Regions from separate parts of the Rhizobium favelukesii genome, predicted to be linked through region 1. Evidence: riboswitches for the same ligand, from Rfam matches in the RefSeq annotation. Region 1 holds a riboswitch; the other holds the start of a gene.
What was found. A riboswitch is a leader RNA that binds a small molecule or an ion and turns the genes downstream of it on or off. The one in region 1 is predicted to bind FMN.
Positions count from the first base shown of each region.

Region 1 (7,642 bases):
CTTCACAGACGCAGTTACCGCGTCAATGATGACGATTTCGTTGTTTTCCTGAAGGGTCAGGGCGATCTCGTTCTGATCGTTGAGGGAGACGAATTCCGGTTCCGGATCGTCGGCCGCGATCCCGGCAAGTCCGCTCAGCGCGACGTGCTTGATCGAGCCGCAATCAACCGTGCCATCCTTGACCTGGAATACGACCAGGTCGCCGGCTGGCAGCTGCGGAATCTTGCCGTCGTTCACCTCTCCGTCACGCTCGTTCTCGATTGCGATCGTGCCGAGGGTCTTGTCCTTGTTGAGCGCGATGGAATCCGGCTGACCGCCAAGATCACAGGTGCTCTCGATCTTCTTGGTGGCAACGTCAACGATCGCCAGGCGCCCCGAGGGCTTTGCCTTGCTCTTCGACGTATTGACCGCAACCAGCACCTTGCCCGCAGCGGATGTCACGGATGTCGGCTCGCCGTCCATCATAAGCGCCCCACCGGCCTTTGGTGCCTTGGCGTCTGAGATATCGACAAAGCCGATCGCACCGAGCGGGCTATCGCTGTAGATCAGCGTCATGCCGTCGTCAGTGGCCGTAATGATTTCCGCCGACGTGGCCGAAAGCTTGTCTTTTCCCTCCGGCAGGTTGGATGCCACCGGGAAGGTTGCGATGCGGTTGAAAACGGGCTCTGCGGCGGCCGGAAAGGCCGCCGTCGTCAGAAGCACGGCAACAACCGCTGTCTTGCGCGAAAATATTGTCATGAAATCCCCCATGAATTCAAACACAGGGTTTTTGCGGGTCGGGCATGACAGCGCAATGACACCTGCGCCGTATTCCGGCTGCGTTAGCCGGCCCCCCGCTCCTTTTTCATTTCGTTCCGCATGATGAAGAGCGATGCCCCGAGGATCAGCAGCGCACCCAACCAGAGATAACCGGTCGGGGCATAGCCGAAGACCAGCCAGCCGGCGAAAACATTCAGGGGAAGCTTCAGATCGTCGAAAGGCTGGATGTAGGCGGCATCGGCCGTGCTGTAGGCGAGCGTCAGGAAATATTGGGCCATGACGGTCAGCAGACCTGCCACGACAAAAAGGAGAAGCGTCAGGCCGGAGGGAATGCTGAGGCCGGCGGCCACAGCCAAGCCGCCGTTGATCGGAGTGAGGAGTGCCAGCAGCCAGACGGTGATGGTTTCGGGCCGTTCCACTCCGGTGAGACTCTTGGTGATCAGCGACGAGGCGCCCCACAGAAGGGCAGAGAGGATCGGCAAAAACGCCGCCCAACTGAAGCTATCGGACCATGGCTGCAGGATGATCATCGCTCCGACGAAGCCGGTACCGGTCGCTGCCCACCTCGCGGGACCGATATATTCACCAAGGAAGATGCGTGCACCCATGATGATGAAGAACGGCGAGGTCATCACCAACGCAATCGCCTGCCAGATCGGTACGGACGCGAGTCCTGCGACCCAGGTCGTCACGCCGAATGCCGCAAAGGCAACGCGCACGACATGGCGCCAGGGATAGCGCGTTCGCATCGCCCCGAGGCCGACGCGCCGGAAAAAGGGCAACGAGAAGACCAATGCAATGGCATACTGCCAGAAGGCTGCCGAGGCCGAGGGAAAGGCGAGCTTCATCGTCAGCCACTGTGTGAGGACATTGAGGATCGAGAAGGCAATGCCCGCGGCGACCATCCAGGCAGCACCGACCATTGCACGCGAGGCAGAAGATATCTGGAAAGTCTGATTCATGTCTTTCATCCGAAACCAACACAAATCAGGACGCATGAGCGCGATGTCACGGCAAGGACAGATTTCGCCCTCGCCCGCTCCGCTCATTCTCTTTCATCCGGACTGTAACCGTCGGCTCCGGAGTTGCACCGGATCTGCTGACCCTTTCGGCAGATCGGCCGAAAGACGCTCGCGGGCTTGAGCCGAAGCTCTTACCGCCGGTGGGGACTTTCACCCCGCCCTGAGAACAACCATTTCATAGGACGTGCTTCGTGTGCCGACAAGTCCGCGAAAAGCAAAAAGGGTTCGGCCGTGGCCGAACCCTTCGAAACTTACACCGCCGGTCTGGTGGTCCGGCCGCCAAGCAAATTCATATCAGCCGTTTACGGCGTCCTTCAGGCCCTTGCCGGGCGTGAACTTCGGCACGTTGCGAGCCGGAATATCGACTTCAGCGCCGGTGGACGGGTTGCGGCCCTTCGTGGCAGCGCGATGGGAAACGGTGAAGCTACCGAAACCAGCGAGACGAACGTCGCCCTTGCCCTTCAGTTCAGCCTGGACGACTTCGAAAACAGCATCAACTGCGGAAGCAGCGTCGGTCTTCGAGAGTCCTGCCTTTTCGGCAACTGCGGACACGAGTTCATTCTTGTTCATGTTTCCACCCCTTTCTAAATGGTTCGAAACGACTCAAATCTATAAGCTAGGCGCAGAACGGAGTTCATCAGGCCCGCCGCACCCCAAAGACCCTGCAAATCAAGGAAATGCAAGCGTCTGCGTGTCGATTTCACAAAAAAAGGCTGGCGAAAACGCCAGCCTTTTCAGGGTTTTTAAGCAATTGGGCGCGAATGTGGCAAACATGGCTCAGTGAGCTATGGTTGCACCCGTTTCGTCGAGCCCTTCGACCGTTGCAATGACCGGCGTTTCCACCGTGCCATCCCACTCGATCGGCTCTGGTCTGCGGACCAGCGCATGCTTGATCACCTCGCCCATGCGGGACACCGGGATGATCTCCATGTTGTTCTTCACGTTGTCCGGAATCTCCGCCAGATCCTTGGCATTTTCTTCCGGGATCAGCACCTTCTTGATGCCGCCGCGAAGCGCTGCAAGCAGCTTTTCCTTCAGACCGCCGATCGGCAGCACGCGGCCGCGCAGCGTGATTTCACCGGTCATCGCGACGTTCCTGTCGACCGGGATACCGGTCATGATCGAGACGATCGCGGTTGCCATGGCGACACCGGCCGACGGGCCATCCTTCGGCGTCGCGCCTTCCGGCACGTGCACGTGGATGTCGCTCTTGTCGAAGAGCGGTGGCTGGATGCCGAAATCGACTGCGCGCGAGCGCACATAGGATGCCGCTGCGGAAATCGATTCCTTCATGACTTCCTTCAGGTTGCCGGTAACGGTCATGCGACCCTTGCCTGGCATCATCACGCCTTCGATCGTCAGCAGTTCGCCACCGACTTCCGTCCAGGCAAGACCGGTTACAACGCCGACCTGATCTTCGCGTTCGGCTTCGCCATGGCGGAAGCGCGGAACGCCCAGATAGTCGTCAATGTTCTCTGCGGTCACATGAACGGACTTCGTCTTGCCCTTGATGATCTCGGTGACCGCCTTGCGGGCGAGCTTCATCAATTCGCGTTCGAAGTTACGAACACCGGCTTCGCGGGTATACTGCTGGCTGATCGCCATCAGCGCATCGTCGCTGACCGAGAATTCGTTCGGCTGCAGCGCGTGTTCCTTGATCGCCTTCGGCAGCAGGTGCCGCTTGGCGATCTCGCGCTTTTCGTCTTCGGTGTAGCCGGCGATACGGATGACTTCCATGCGGTCCATCAAAGGTGCAGGAATGTTCAGCGTGTTCGCCGTCGTGATGAACATCACGTCCGACAGGTCGTATTCGACTTCCAGGTAGTGATCCATGAAGGTCGAGTTCTGAGCCGGATCCAGCACTTCGAGCAGAGCCGACGACGGATCGCCACGGAAATCCTGGCCCATCTTGTCGATTTCATCGAACAGGAAGAGTGGATTGGACTTCTTTGCCTTCTTCATCGACTGGATGACCTTGCCGGGCATCGAACCGATGTAGGTGCGGCGGTGACCGCGGATTTCGGCTTCGTCACGAACGCCGCCAAGCGCCATGCGGACATACTCACGGCCGGTCGCCTTGGCGATCGACTGGGCAAGCGAGGTCTTGCCGACGCCCGGAGGGCCGACGAGGCACAGGATCGGACCCTTGATCTTGGTCGCGCGAGCCTGAACAGCCAGGTACTCGACGATGCGCTCCTTGACCTTGTCGAGACCGAAGTGATCGGCTTCGAGAATCTTCTCGGCGTTGTTGAGGTCTGACTTGATCTTCGACTTCTTGCCCCACGGAATACCCAGCAGCCAGTCGAGGTAGTTGCGGACCACGGTCGCTTCAGCAGACATCGGGCTCATCTGCCGCAGCTTTTTCAGCTCGGCATCGGCCTTTTCGCGGGCTTCCTTGGACAGCTTCGTCTTCGTGATGCGCTCTTCCAGTTCGGCCATCTCGTCGCGGCCTTCCTCGCCGTCGCCGAGTTCCTTCTGGATCGCCTTCATCTGCTCATTCAGGTAGTACTCGCGCTGGGTCTTCTCCATCTGGCGCTTGACGCGCGAGCGGATGCGCTTCTCGACCTGCAGAACCGAAATCTCGCCTTCCATGAAGCCGAGCGCCTTTTCGAGGCGAGCCTTGACGCTGGTGGTTTCCAGCATCTCCTGCTTTTCGGTGATCTTGATCGACAGATGCGAAGCGACCGTATCGGCGAGCTTCGAGTAGTCGTCGATCTGGCTGGCCGCCCCGACAACTTCCGGCGAGATCTTCTTGTTGAGTTTTACGTAGCTCTCGAATTCGGAGACAACCGAACGGCTCAGAGCTTCGAGTTCGACCGGATCGTCCTGCGGCTCTTCGAGAACATGACCGAGGGCTTCATAGAAATCCTCGCGATCGGTGTAGGCATCGATCTCGGCGCGTGCGCGACCTTCGACCAGGACCTTGACGGTGCCATCAGGCAGCTTCAGCAACTGCAATACGTTGGCGACGGTGCCGACATTGTGGATGGCGGACGGTTCCGGATCGTCATCGCTCGCGTTGATTTGTGTGACGAGCATGATCTGCTTGTCCGATCCCATGACCTCCTCCAGCGCACGGATCGACTTCTCGCGGCCGACGAACAGCGGCACGATCATATGCGGGAAGACGACGATGTCGCGCAGGGGCAAAACCGGATATGCGATGCTCGCAGCTGACGTTTTCTTCGTCATTTTATTTCCTTTCCATCGTCCCGTTGCCGGGCTCTTCTGGCGCGGCCACTAGAACCGGGCCGCACTCCACTTGAGACACAAGTGGAGGTTCTGACTATGCTTTTCAAGCTGCGCCATGGCCGGTGTCCCCTCGGACATGACAGCTATGCTACAACGGAACACCTTCACTCTGGAGCGCCAGGCTGGACCGGCGCTTGCCACTTCCGCGCCGGCTAACACACAAGACCGAAACACACCAAACGGAATCATTCCATAATTGCCACGGACGTGGGAATCCGCAACGGCCGCAGAGGCGCTTTCCGACCTCTTTAGCAAGATTTATCAGGGTCGTGCACTGGTTTTCAAATAGAAAGGGGCCTGCCGACGGCAAGCCCCTCAAATTCACGGTTCGTATCGTCAAGATATCTCTAACGTCTCACGCCGAAGCGTTGGCCTTCTCGTCCTGTCGATCGGCGTAGATGTAAAGCGGACGGGCAGAGCCGCGTGCCACTTCCTCGGAGATGACGACTTCACGTACGCCTTCCAGCGCCGGCAGTTCGAACATCGTATCAAGCAGGATCTTCTCCATGATCGAGCGAAGGCCGCGAGCGCCGGTTTTGCGCACGATCGCCTTGCGGGCGATCTCGCGAAGAGCATCCTCGTGGAAGGTCAGTTCCACGTCTTCCATCTCGAACAGGCGCTGGTACTGCTTGATCAGCGCATTCTTCGGCTCGGAAAGGATCTGGATCAGCGCATCCTCGTCGAGATCCTCAAGCGTCGCCAAGACCGGCAGACGGCCGATGAACTCAGGGATGAGACCGAACTTGACCAGATCTTCCGGCTCTAGTTCACGCAGGACTTCGCCGACACGGCGGTCGTCTGGAGCCTTCACCGTTGCACCGAAGCCGATCGAGGTCTTCTCGCCGCGGGCAGAAATGATCTTGTCGAGGCCGGCAAAGGCGCCGCCGCAGATGAACAGGATGTTCGTCGTGTCGACTTGCAGGAATTCCTGCTGCGGATGCTTGCGGCCGCCCTGCGGGGGCACCGAGGCAACCGTGCCTTCCATGATCTTCAGAAGCGCCTGCTGAACGCCCTCACCCGAAACGTCGCGGGTGATCGACGGGTTGTCGGACTTGCGGGAAATCTTGTCAACTTCGTCGATGTAGACGATGCCGCGCTGGGCCCGCTCGACATTGTAGTCTGCAGCCTGCAGCAGCTTCAGGATAATGTTCTCGACGTCCTCGCCGACATAGCCGGCTTCGGTCAGCGTCGTCGCGTCGGCCATCGTGAAGGGAACGTCGATGATACGGGCGAGCGTCTGGGCAAGATAGGTCTTGCCGCAGCCGGTCGGGCCGACCAGCATGATGTTCGACTTCGACAGTTCGACTTCGCTATTCTTCGTGGCATGCGCGAGGCGCTTGTAATGGTTGTGAACGGCAACCGACAGGATCTTCTTCGCCTGGCGCTGACCGATGACATATTCGTCGAGTACCTTGATGATGTCCTGAGGCGTCGGGACACCGTCACGGGACTTGACCATCGAGGACTTGTTCTCCTCGCGGATGATGTCCATGCACAATTCGACGCATTCATCGCAGATGAAAACGGTCGGTCCGGCAATAAGCTTCCGGACTTCGTGCTGGCTCTTTCCGCAGAAGGAGCAGTACAGGGTGTTCTTAGAGTCGCCGCCGTTGCTGCCGCTGACTTTGCTCATATCACTTTCCTTCCAGCACGCCGCATTTCAAGGTGAAATAACGGTCCACTCATTGGCCTGCTCCATGCTTGGAGCCCCAGCCGGCCAAGGCCGTTAAGGGGTACGAACCGGTCCAAACTATGCTGTCCTGGCTCCGGCGGCAACGAATTCCCCTTCGACTGCCGATGCTATGTCATAAGAATTCAACATAGCATTAATACTTGAGATTGCCGCACCCGCCACCGGGTTTCTTCCCTTGTTCGATCACAAATGAGATAGAACTGTGGCGGATACAACACCATCCCTACTTCTCACTAGGCGGCATCACCTTCCATCTCGACACGCGATGTCAGGACCTTGTCGATCACACCCCAGGCCCGGGCCTCGTCCGCATCCATGAAGTGGTCGCGATCAAGGGTCTTTTCGACTTCCTCGTAGGTTCGACCGGTGTGCTTGACGTAAACTTCGTTGAGGCGGCGCTTCATCTTCAGAATATCGCGCGCGTGACGCTCGATATCCGATGCCTGGCCCTGGAAGCCGCCCGATGGCTGATGCACCATGATGCGGGAGTTCGGAGTGGCAAAGCGCATGTCCTTGTGGCCGGCAGCCAGCAGCAGCGAGCCCATGGAGGCGGCCTGGCCGATGCAGAGCGTCGAGACCGCCGGCTTGATGAACTGCATCGTATCGTAGATCGCCATGCCCGCTGTTACAACACCGCCCGGAGAATTGATGTAGAGCGCGATTTCCTTTTTCGGGTTTTCAGCCTCGAGGAAAAGGAGCTGGGCGCAAACGAGCGTCGCCATGTGATCCTCGACCGGACCCGTCAGGAAGATGATGCGTTCCTTGAGCAGGCGCGAATAGATGTCGTAGGAGCGTTCACCGCGGTTGGTCTGTTCCACGACCATCGGCACGAGGGCCATAGCGGTATCGACTGGGTTTCTCATGTGCGTCCTTTGTCAACGTCTGCCGGCTATGGCCGGGAATCAAAGAAAATGCC
Region 1 covers NZ_HG916852.1:1,603,603-1,611,244, reverse strand. Annotated here, with positions in the region: gene LPU83_RS46425 (esterase-like activity of phytase family protein) at 1-750, opposite strand, end outside; gene LPU83_RS46420 (DMT family transporter) at 822-1,721, opposite strand; FMN riboswitch at 1,803-1,953, opposite strand; gene hupB (DNA-binding protein HupB) at 2,076-2,351, opposite strand; gene lon (endopeptidase La) at 2,559-4,973, opposite strand; gene clpX (ATP-dependent Clp protease ATP-binding subunit ClpX) at 5,389-6,666, opposite strand; gene clpP (ATP-dependent Clp endopeptidase proteolytic subunit ClpP) at 6,960-7,589, opposite strand.

Region 2 (7,642 bases), on a different contig from region 1:
AGATCAAGGCGCAACCTTTTGCCTTTCCAACAAGACGCGACCAGCTGGCGCTCATCGTGATCGATATGCAGCGCGATTTCGCCGAGCCGGGCGGCTTCGGCGCGAGCCTCGGCAATGATGTCAGCCGGGTCGCGAAGATCGTCCCGGACGTCAAGCGACTGCTTCAAGGGTTTCGCGATGCCGGGCTGCCGGTCATTCACACGATGGAGTGCCACAAGCCTGATCTTTCCGATCTCCCGTCTGCCAAGCGCGATCGCGGCAAGCCGAGCCTCAGGATCGGCGACGACGGACCGATGGGCCGGATCCTGATTGCCGGCGAGGCCGGCACGGCGATCCTGCCCGAGCTTGCCCCGATCGACGGCGAGATCGTGATCGAGAAGCCGGGAAAAGGTGCGTTTTATGCGACCGAACTCGGCGACGTCCTGAAAGCGAAGGGCATCAGCCAGCTCGTCTTTGCGGGTGTCACCACCGAGGTCTGCGTACAGACGACAATACGAGAAGCCAACGATCGCGGATATGAGTGCCTTCTCGCCGAAGAGGCAACCGAGAGCTATTTTCCCGAATTCAAGGAGGCCGCCATCGCCATGATCCGCGCCCAGGGCGCGATCGTCGGTTGGACCGCGCATGTGGACGACATATTGGAGGTAATCGGCCATGCCTGAGACAACGCGTGAATTGTTGAGTCCGGACGCCTGGAAAGACCTGACATTCGGTCCATTTCGAGGGGATGTCACAATCCACTGGATCCGTCCCTTCGAAGGCGACCAGCCGGGTGTCGCCCTCTTGAAATACGAGGCTGGCGCCTCGGTTCCGCGGCATCGCCATGAAGGTCTCGAAACCATCCTGGTTCTGGAAGGCATGCAATCCGACGAAGCCGGCGATTACGGCCGCGGCAGTTACATCGTCAATGCAGCAGGCACGGAACACTCCGTCTGGAGCGACACCGGCTGCGTCGTGCTGATCCAGTGGGATCGGCCCGTGAAAATCCTGGAAGAGGAAATAGCATGACCGGCGCACCGGCCTTCGATATCGCATCGCTGCACGAATTCTACGCCGGCAGCGGAACCATTGGCGAGGTTATCGACCGCGTCTTCGCACGCATCGCCGAGATAAACGATAAGGGTATTTTCCTGCATCTTTCGCGTCGGGGGTCTCCTTCGTAGAGAACGGCGCCCGTGCTGGAGACCACCAGGCGCTCTGGGGGGCGCCCGAGAAAAGTCTCACTCTTTCGCACCGTGACGGTCAAGTCGGGCCGAACAAGGGCTATCGTTGATGAACCATGTTACATTCCAACTAAGGCGATGGTGATTTCTCACACTCACACGAGAGATTGTTGCGGTAGTTGCGCCCTTTCCAGCCCTCTAGAATTCCCGGGCTTCCGTTTAGTATTTGCGTATATACGGCTCGACCCGTCATTCGCTATCATCGTATCATAATCGTCGTCGGCTATCCGACAGGTAGGTACAAAGCCCCTGATGGGCAAGCAGCGGCTCTTGCACCTCCGGTCCATTGCCGCTCCACAGCCATTCTCCCTCATCGGGCCTGCCGCTTCGTAACGTATCAGGCCGACCGGCCTTCCCCATCCTACCCTTGGAAGTCTTGCCGCTGTTTGCCGTCCAGGCCGGTCTCACCTTGCCAGGTCACCAGCTATATTCGGTTGGTATTTGGGCGTGCGCACAGGGCACCTTGAAGACGTTGCCGGCCGCCGCTTGTCGATGGTTTGGATTATCGCTCCGCCCGAGCGTCGTGACAGAAGGCGTTGTTCGTCGGCCGCGTCCCCGCTGCTTGGCAATCGGGCTGCCGTGCTGGGTCAATTTGTGCGGACAATATTGAATCACTTGCTAAAATGTCTTCACAAGCTGGTATTCATTCGCTTCCCAGGCTCGGAGTTCGCCGGCTTCGCAAGTGTAGTTCTCGTCCGTTTCGACTAGTCCGACGCCGATGCCGTCAATGTTCGGATCGTCGAATGTCACGTAGATCTTTGACTTGCGGATTTTTCGCTCCTGAAAGTCCTTCAGTATGTAAGCGAGGCATTGAACGTTCTGCCTCGTGTTGCCGCGTTGAATGTGGCTCTCAATTTTGCGATCAACTTTCGAGAGCTGAAGCGTGTCCGCCCGAGCTGCTACTGATACAAGCATGGCCGGCAAGGCTAGCATGAAGATCCTTATCAAACGCAATTTCATCATCTCAGAGTCCCTCGTCTGCTAGCAATAAGTGGCAATGTGGATGCCTGCTTTGATGGCCGCATTCCGGGCCTTTCGAGCCGACTGCGTAGGTTCTAATCTCGACACGCGAGCATACCGGCTTGGCGGCTGCTCAACGGTGGGACCGGTGTCAGGTATGTCAGACCCTGCTTGTTCTGTCGCATGGTAGCCCTCTTCGACGCATTTTCATCAACGATGATCGCACTTTTGGAAGTTTGATCTGAACGTTGGTCGCCAACCAAAACTGTCCGATCGCCTCGTCTCGTAGTCTGAACTCGGCGCATTTGACATCAAGAGATTATTATCTGATCCTTGGCTTGATCAAGCCAAAGCAGACAGAACGCACGCTCGAATACTGGTCGCAGGTGAGCGGCCATTAGGATTGAGCCGCCAGCGCCGAAACCGGAGGATCGAATGAGCGATCATGTATACAAAAAGGTGGAACTTATCGGCAGTTCAAAAGTATCGGTCACAGAGGCTATTGAGACCGCAATCGCGCGAGCCTCGAAGACGATGCGAAATCTCGATTGGTTCGAAGTCGATCAAATTCGAGGTCACATCAAGGATGGCGCGGTAGAACACTACCAAGTGGTAATGAAGGTCGGATTTCGAATTGACGACTGATGTATCTAGGATCGTGTCAGGCGATGTCATGACGGCCCGTGTCGTTCTCGAGGCAACTGTGGAGACACCACGCTCTTTCGAGCAATCTCCAAATTGTCCTTTGAGGCGGGTCCGGACTGGCACCGACAAAGCAAAGCGCGCGTTTGAAGCCATGATCACGATGAGGAAAATCGACGTCGCCGCGATCGAGGCGGTGCGGAGGTGATGAAAGGTCACCAAAGCCTTACCGTAGTACTTATGCGTACCCAAAAATCAAGGTGCTGTCCCTCTCATAAAAACCATGATGCACAGCCGAAGCTGTTCCATCTTCTGCTCCGGGCTGCTCTATCCATCGGGCGGTTCCATGCCTCCGAAGATCATGTCCATTAACAGGCGCGCACCACTCAGCGGGTCGTCGAGGCGCAGCAAGCCTTTCTCGACCTGCCCGCTTAGCCATTCGGCCAGGTCTTGCCTGGAGCGAAGAACCTCGTTTGTACCCAGCGCTTCCGCCAGTTCGGGAACACCAGACGAGTCCCTGACAATCGTCCGGACAAGGATTGCCTGATCGTCGCCGCCCCGGTCAATGCGGAATATCCTCGCGATCATCTCCTCGATCGGCGCCCAAAGTGGTCGGGCGCCGGATGCATTGACCTGCACGACTACGCGCAGGCTACAAATCACGACATTCGAAACAACGTCAACCATTTGCCACTAAAAGCGAACGCTGGCAGGACTTTCCACGGTTTTGCGGTGTAACCGTTGGGGATCGAAGTTCAACGGCCACAGAAAATAATAGATGATTTCAGGGATTGAAGGCGTCCAGGCGCCTCTGGCGTGACGTTCACCGGTTTTCCGCAATCGAATGGCCTTGGCTCCATCCAATCGGGTGCGCTGGAAAGTTCGAACGTCGATCTCGCCGGCGAATTGACCGAAATGATCGAGGCCAGCGTTCCTACACGGCCAATTCCAAGATGTCCAAACGGGCTCCGACATCATGGACTTGCTCGTCAACCTGAAGAGATAAGGACAGCCCGTAATGTGACAGGCTGGGCGTCACCGGCACACCGGTACTTGCGGCAACGTACTCGACGATCGTCCAGGCCCTTGCGCGTCCTCAGTGGGTCCGAGAATGGGGCGAAATGCCGACCCATGAGTACGGGCGCCGATTCAAGGGAGAGATCGCATCCCAACCGAACGCGATCTCTACGAAAGTTCAAGCCGCTCTCTCGGATAAGGTCATCGCGGTTCTATAGGCTATCAAGTCTTCGATCGTAACGAGATGGAGGCGATGGCGCTCAGCAAACGCCTCGAGTTCCGGTAATCGCGACATCGTACCGTCGTCGTTGGCCACTTCGCAGATTACGCCCGATGGAACCAGACCAGCAAGCTTGGCGAGATCTACCGCAGCTTCGGTATGGCCAGGACGGGAAAGAACCCCATTAGAATGAGCTCGAAGCGGGAAGATATGCCCCGGCCGCGCGAAGTCCTCCGGACGTGAGCCACCAGTGACAAGCGCTTGCACGGTTGCGGCACGGTCGGCAGCAGATATCCCGGTCGTCGTTTCCGGAATATAGTCCACGGAAACAGTGAAGGCGGTCTTGAGCACTTCGGTATTGCGCGGCACCATTAGAGGGATATCGAGCTCATCGAGCCTTTCGCCTTCCATCGCGACGCAGATGAGGCCACGTGCGTGGTTCATCATAAACGCGATCGCCTGCGGAGTAATTGCCTCTGACGCAATCACGAGATCACCTTCGTTTTCCCGGTCACGGTCATCGACAACGACGACAATTTCACCGCGCGCAATCGCGGCCACCGCATCGTCAATTTTGGAAATCGTCACTTTCTTGCCTTTCAAGGGTTAGCCGTTGTGAGTGGCGTGCATGGCCTGTCAAAGCCACCATTTTCCCTTGGGCGAACAAGCGTCCGGTTCCGCCCATATAGCGGAATCGTCTGCATTGCTCTCTTCCATCCGGACTGTAACCGTCGGCTCCGGCATCTCACCGGATCTGCTGACCCTCCGTTTATCCACGAAGGCGCTCGCGGGCTCCGAGTTGCCTCGATACCGCCGGTGGGGAGTTGCACCCCGCCCTGAGAACACCAGTAACATAGGGGATCGATGCGTTGTTTTGCAAGAGGCTTCCAGCCGCCGAGCAATCGAGAATATGATTCTTCTCGTGAACGCACCGTTCCCCATTGTCGAATAAGCTACGACATGATCAGGCCGCCATCGACATTGATCGTCTGGCCGGTGATGTAGGCAGCATCGTCGCTGGCGAGGAAGGTGACGAGACCGGCGACGTCCTCGCCCGACCCTGCCCGCTTCATCGGAATGCCTTCGACCCATTCCTTCATGAGTTCCCCAGGGCCATAGTTGCCGAGGAGCTTTCCCCAGGCCTGATCGTTGTAGGCCCACATGTCCGTCTCGATGATGCCAGGGCAAAAGGCGTTGACGGTGATATTTTCGGTCGCGACCTCCTTGGCGAGGCTCTGGGTGATCCCGACGACGCCCATCTTCGATGCGGCGTAGTGTGGCGTATAGACGAAGCCCTCGCGCGCTTGGCCGGAGGCGGTGTTGATGATGCGGCCGGCGCGTCCATGCTTACGCATGCGCAGAATTGCTTCTTGTGCGCACAAGAATACGCCCTTCGTGTTGACCGCCATGACTTTGTCCCACTCGCCTTCCGTCATGTCTTCGATGCGCGCGATGGTGATGACGCCGGCGTTTTGGATCGACACGTCGACGGTGCCGAAAGCCTTCTCCGCCGCGTCATAGAGGGCCTTTACGCTAGCCTTGTCGGTGACGTCTCCGACGAATGAGACAGCATTGCCGCCATCGGCCTTGATCTGCTCGGCGACCGCATGGACCGACTCTTCATTAGCGGAGACCACTAGATTGGCCCCTTCCCTTGCGAAGCGCTTGGCGATCCCAGCACCGATGCCGCGGCTGCCTCCGGTGATGACGACGGTCTTGTTTTCGAAGCGTTTCATACTCTCTTCCTTTCGCGGTGCCTGACGATGTCGGGCGGCCGCAAAGCAGCCCAAGTGCGTCACGCCTTCTTTCAAGCGGCTGCAGATATGATCCCGGCGAACTCTGTCGCCTTCAGCGATGCGCCTCCGACCAAGGCTCCATCCACGTTTTCCGCCCCGAAGATGGCGGCGGCATTCGAGGCCTTCACAGAGCCACCGTAAGGAATCCTTACGTTGCGCCGATCTTCGCCAAGCTCTTCGAGCCTCTGCCTTATCGAAGAATGGATCTCCTCGATCTGCTCTATGGTCGGAACCAGACCGGTTCCAATCGCCCAGACCGGTTCATATGCAATGACCAGGTTCGAACTGGAAGCACCCGCGGGAACTGACGCGCGTAGCTGTGCGCCAACGACTTCGATCGCCTTTCCGTCACCGCGTTCACTACGGGTCTCGCCGACACAGATGATTGCGGTCAGTCCGGCCGTGCGAGCTGCGGTGACCTTGGTCGCGACCATGGCATCGGTCTCGTGGTGGAATACGCGACGTTCGGAATGACCTAGAATTACGAAGCGTGCGCCTGGATCGACGAGCATCTCCGCCGACACGTCTCCAGTATAGGCGTCCGAAATCTGCCGGTGGCAGTCTTGCGCGCCAATAGCGACGGTCGAATCCTTTGCTCGTTCGGCGGCCTTTTCTAGCAGCGTGAAGGGCGGGCAGACGACGATATCGCACGCCGCCTCGCCCGTGAGCCCCTTCAGCGCCTCGATCTCAGCCAGGGAGGAAGCGAGACCGTACATTTTCCAGTTGCCGGCAACCAACTTTCTCATCACATCACCAGCAGCAAAAGCCGCCGTCGACAAGCAGGTCAACGCCCGTCACAAAGCTTGCCGCATTCGACAGCAGGAACACCGCCGGACCGACAATTTCGTCGACCGTCGCCATGCGCTGCATTGGCGTCTGCTCTTCGAAGAGTCTGGTCTGATCGATCATCTCGGGGCGCGTGTTCATCGGCGTCGCGGTGTATCCGGGCGAGATTGTGTTGACGCGGATGCCGCGGTCGACCCATTCCATCGCCAGGGATTTCGACATGTGAATCACGCCGGCCTTGGAAGCGTTATAATGCGCCTGGCTCAGTCCCCGATTGACGATCACGCCGGACATGGAAGCGATGTTGACGATGGACCCGCCTCCGTTCTTCAACATGGCGCGAGCCTCGGCCTGGCAAGAGAGGAAGACCCCTTTCAGGTTGATGTCCATCAACGTCTGATATTGTTCCTCCTCCATCTCCTCGGCGGGGTTGGCGTTGGCGATACCTGCGGCGTTGACTGCAAGTGTCAGTGCACCGAGTTCCGCCTCAATGCGAGCCACCGCATCCCCAAGGGAAGACTTGCTCGTGACGTCAGCTGCGATCTGGATAGAACGACGGCCAGTGGCCTGAATGTGATGAGCGGTATTGGCCAGCCCGTCGTCGGTTCGACGGTCGAGCAGCGCGACGTCGGCGCCGCACTGTGCGAGGCCGATGGCAATGCGCTGCCCAATCCCGCTGCCGGCGCCGGTGACGACGGCGACCTGGCCGCTGAGGTCGAAAAGCTTCGGGGCGTTCAGAGTGATGTCGGACACCGCTCTTCCTTTCTCTGTCTGTTAGATTGTAGCTAGCTCCATGACCGAGACGTCATTTGCCTCGTCACGATTGAGAATGCCTGCTTGCTTTCCCTGGGCAAGCACGAGAATGCGATTGGACACGCCGAGAACTTCCTCGAGGTCGGAGCTCACGACGATGACCGCGACGCCCCGTTTCGCAAGATTGACGATGATGTCATAGATGCCCGCCCGGGCGCCGACGTCGATGCCTCTCGTGGGTTCGT
Region 2 covers NZ_HG916854.1:690,398-698,039, forward strand. Annotated here, with positions in the region: gene LPU83_RS63290 (cysteine hydrolase family protein) at 1-662, shown strand, start outside; gene LPU83_RS63295 (cupin domain-containing protein) at 655-1,008, shown strand; gene LPU83_RS63300 (hypothetical protein) at 1,005-1,163, shown strand; gene LPU83_RS63305 (hypothetical protein) at 1,842-2,186, opposite strand; gene LPU83_RS63310 (dodecin) at 2,619-2,828, shown strand; partial or broken gene LPU83_RS75950 (VOC family protein) at 2,947-3,033, shown strand; gene LPU83_RS63315 (TetR/AcrR family transcriptional regulator C-terminal domain-containing protein) at 3,153-3,512, opposite strand; partial or broken gene LPU83_RS63320 (flagellar basal body rod C-terminal domain-containing protein) at 3,630-3,831, shown strand; gene ribB (3,4-dihydroxy-2-butanone-4-phosphate synthase) at 4,021-4,650, opposite strand; FMN riboswitch at 4,764-4,910, opposite strand; gene LPU83_RS63330 (glucose 1-dehydrogenase) at 5,016-5,798, opposite strand; gene tpiA (triose-phosphate isomerase) at 5,870-6,604, opposite strand; gene LPU83_RS63340 (SDR family oxidoreductase) at 6,609-7,397, opposite strand; gene LPU83_RS63345 (sugar ABC transporter ATP-binding protein) at 7,419-7,642, opposite strand, start outside.
Region 2: it holds a riboswitch for FMN, as region 1 does, so the genes downstream of both, ribB (3,4-dihydroxy-2-butanone-4-phosphate synthase) here and LPU83_RS46420 (DMT family transporter) in region 1, are expected to answer to the same signal.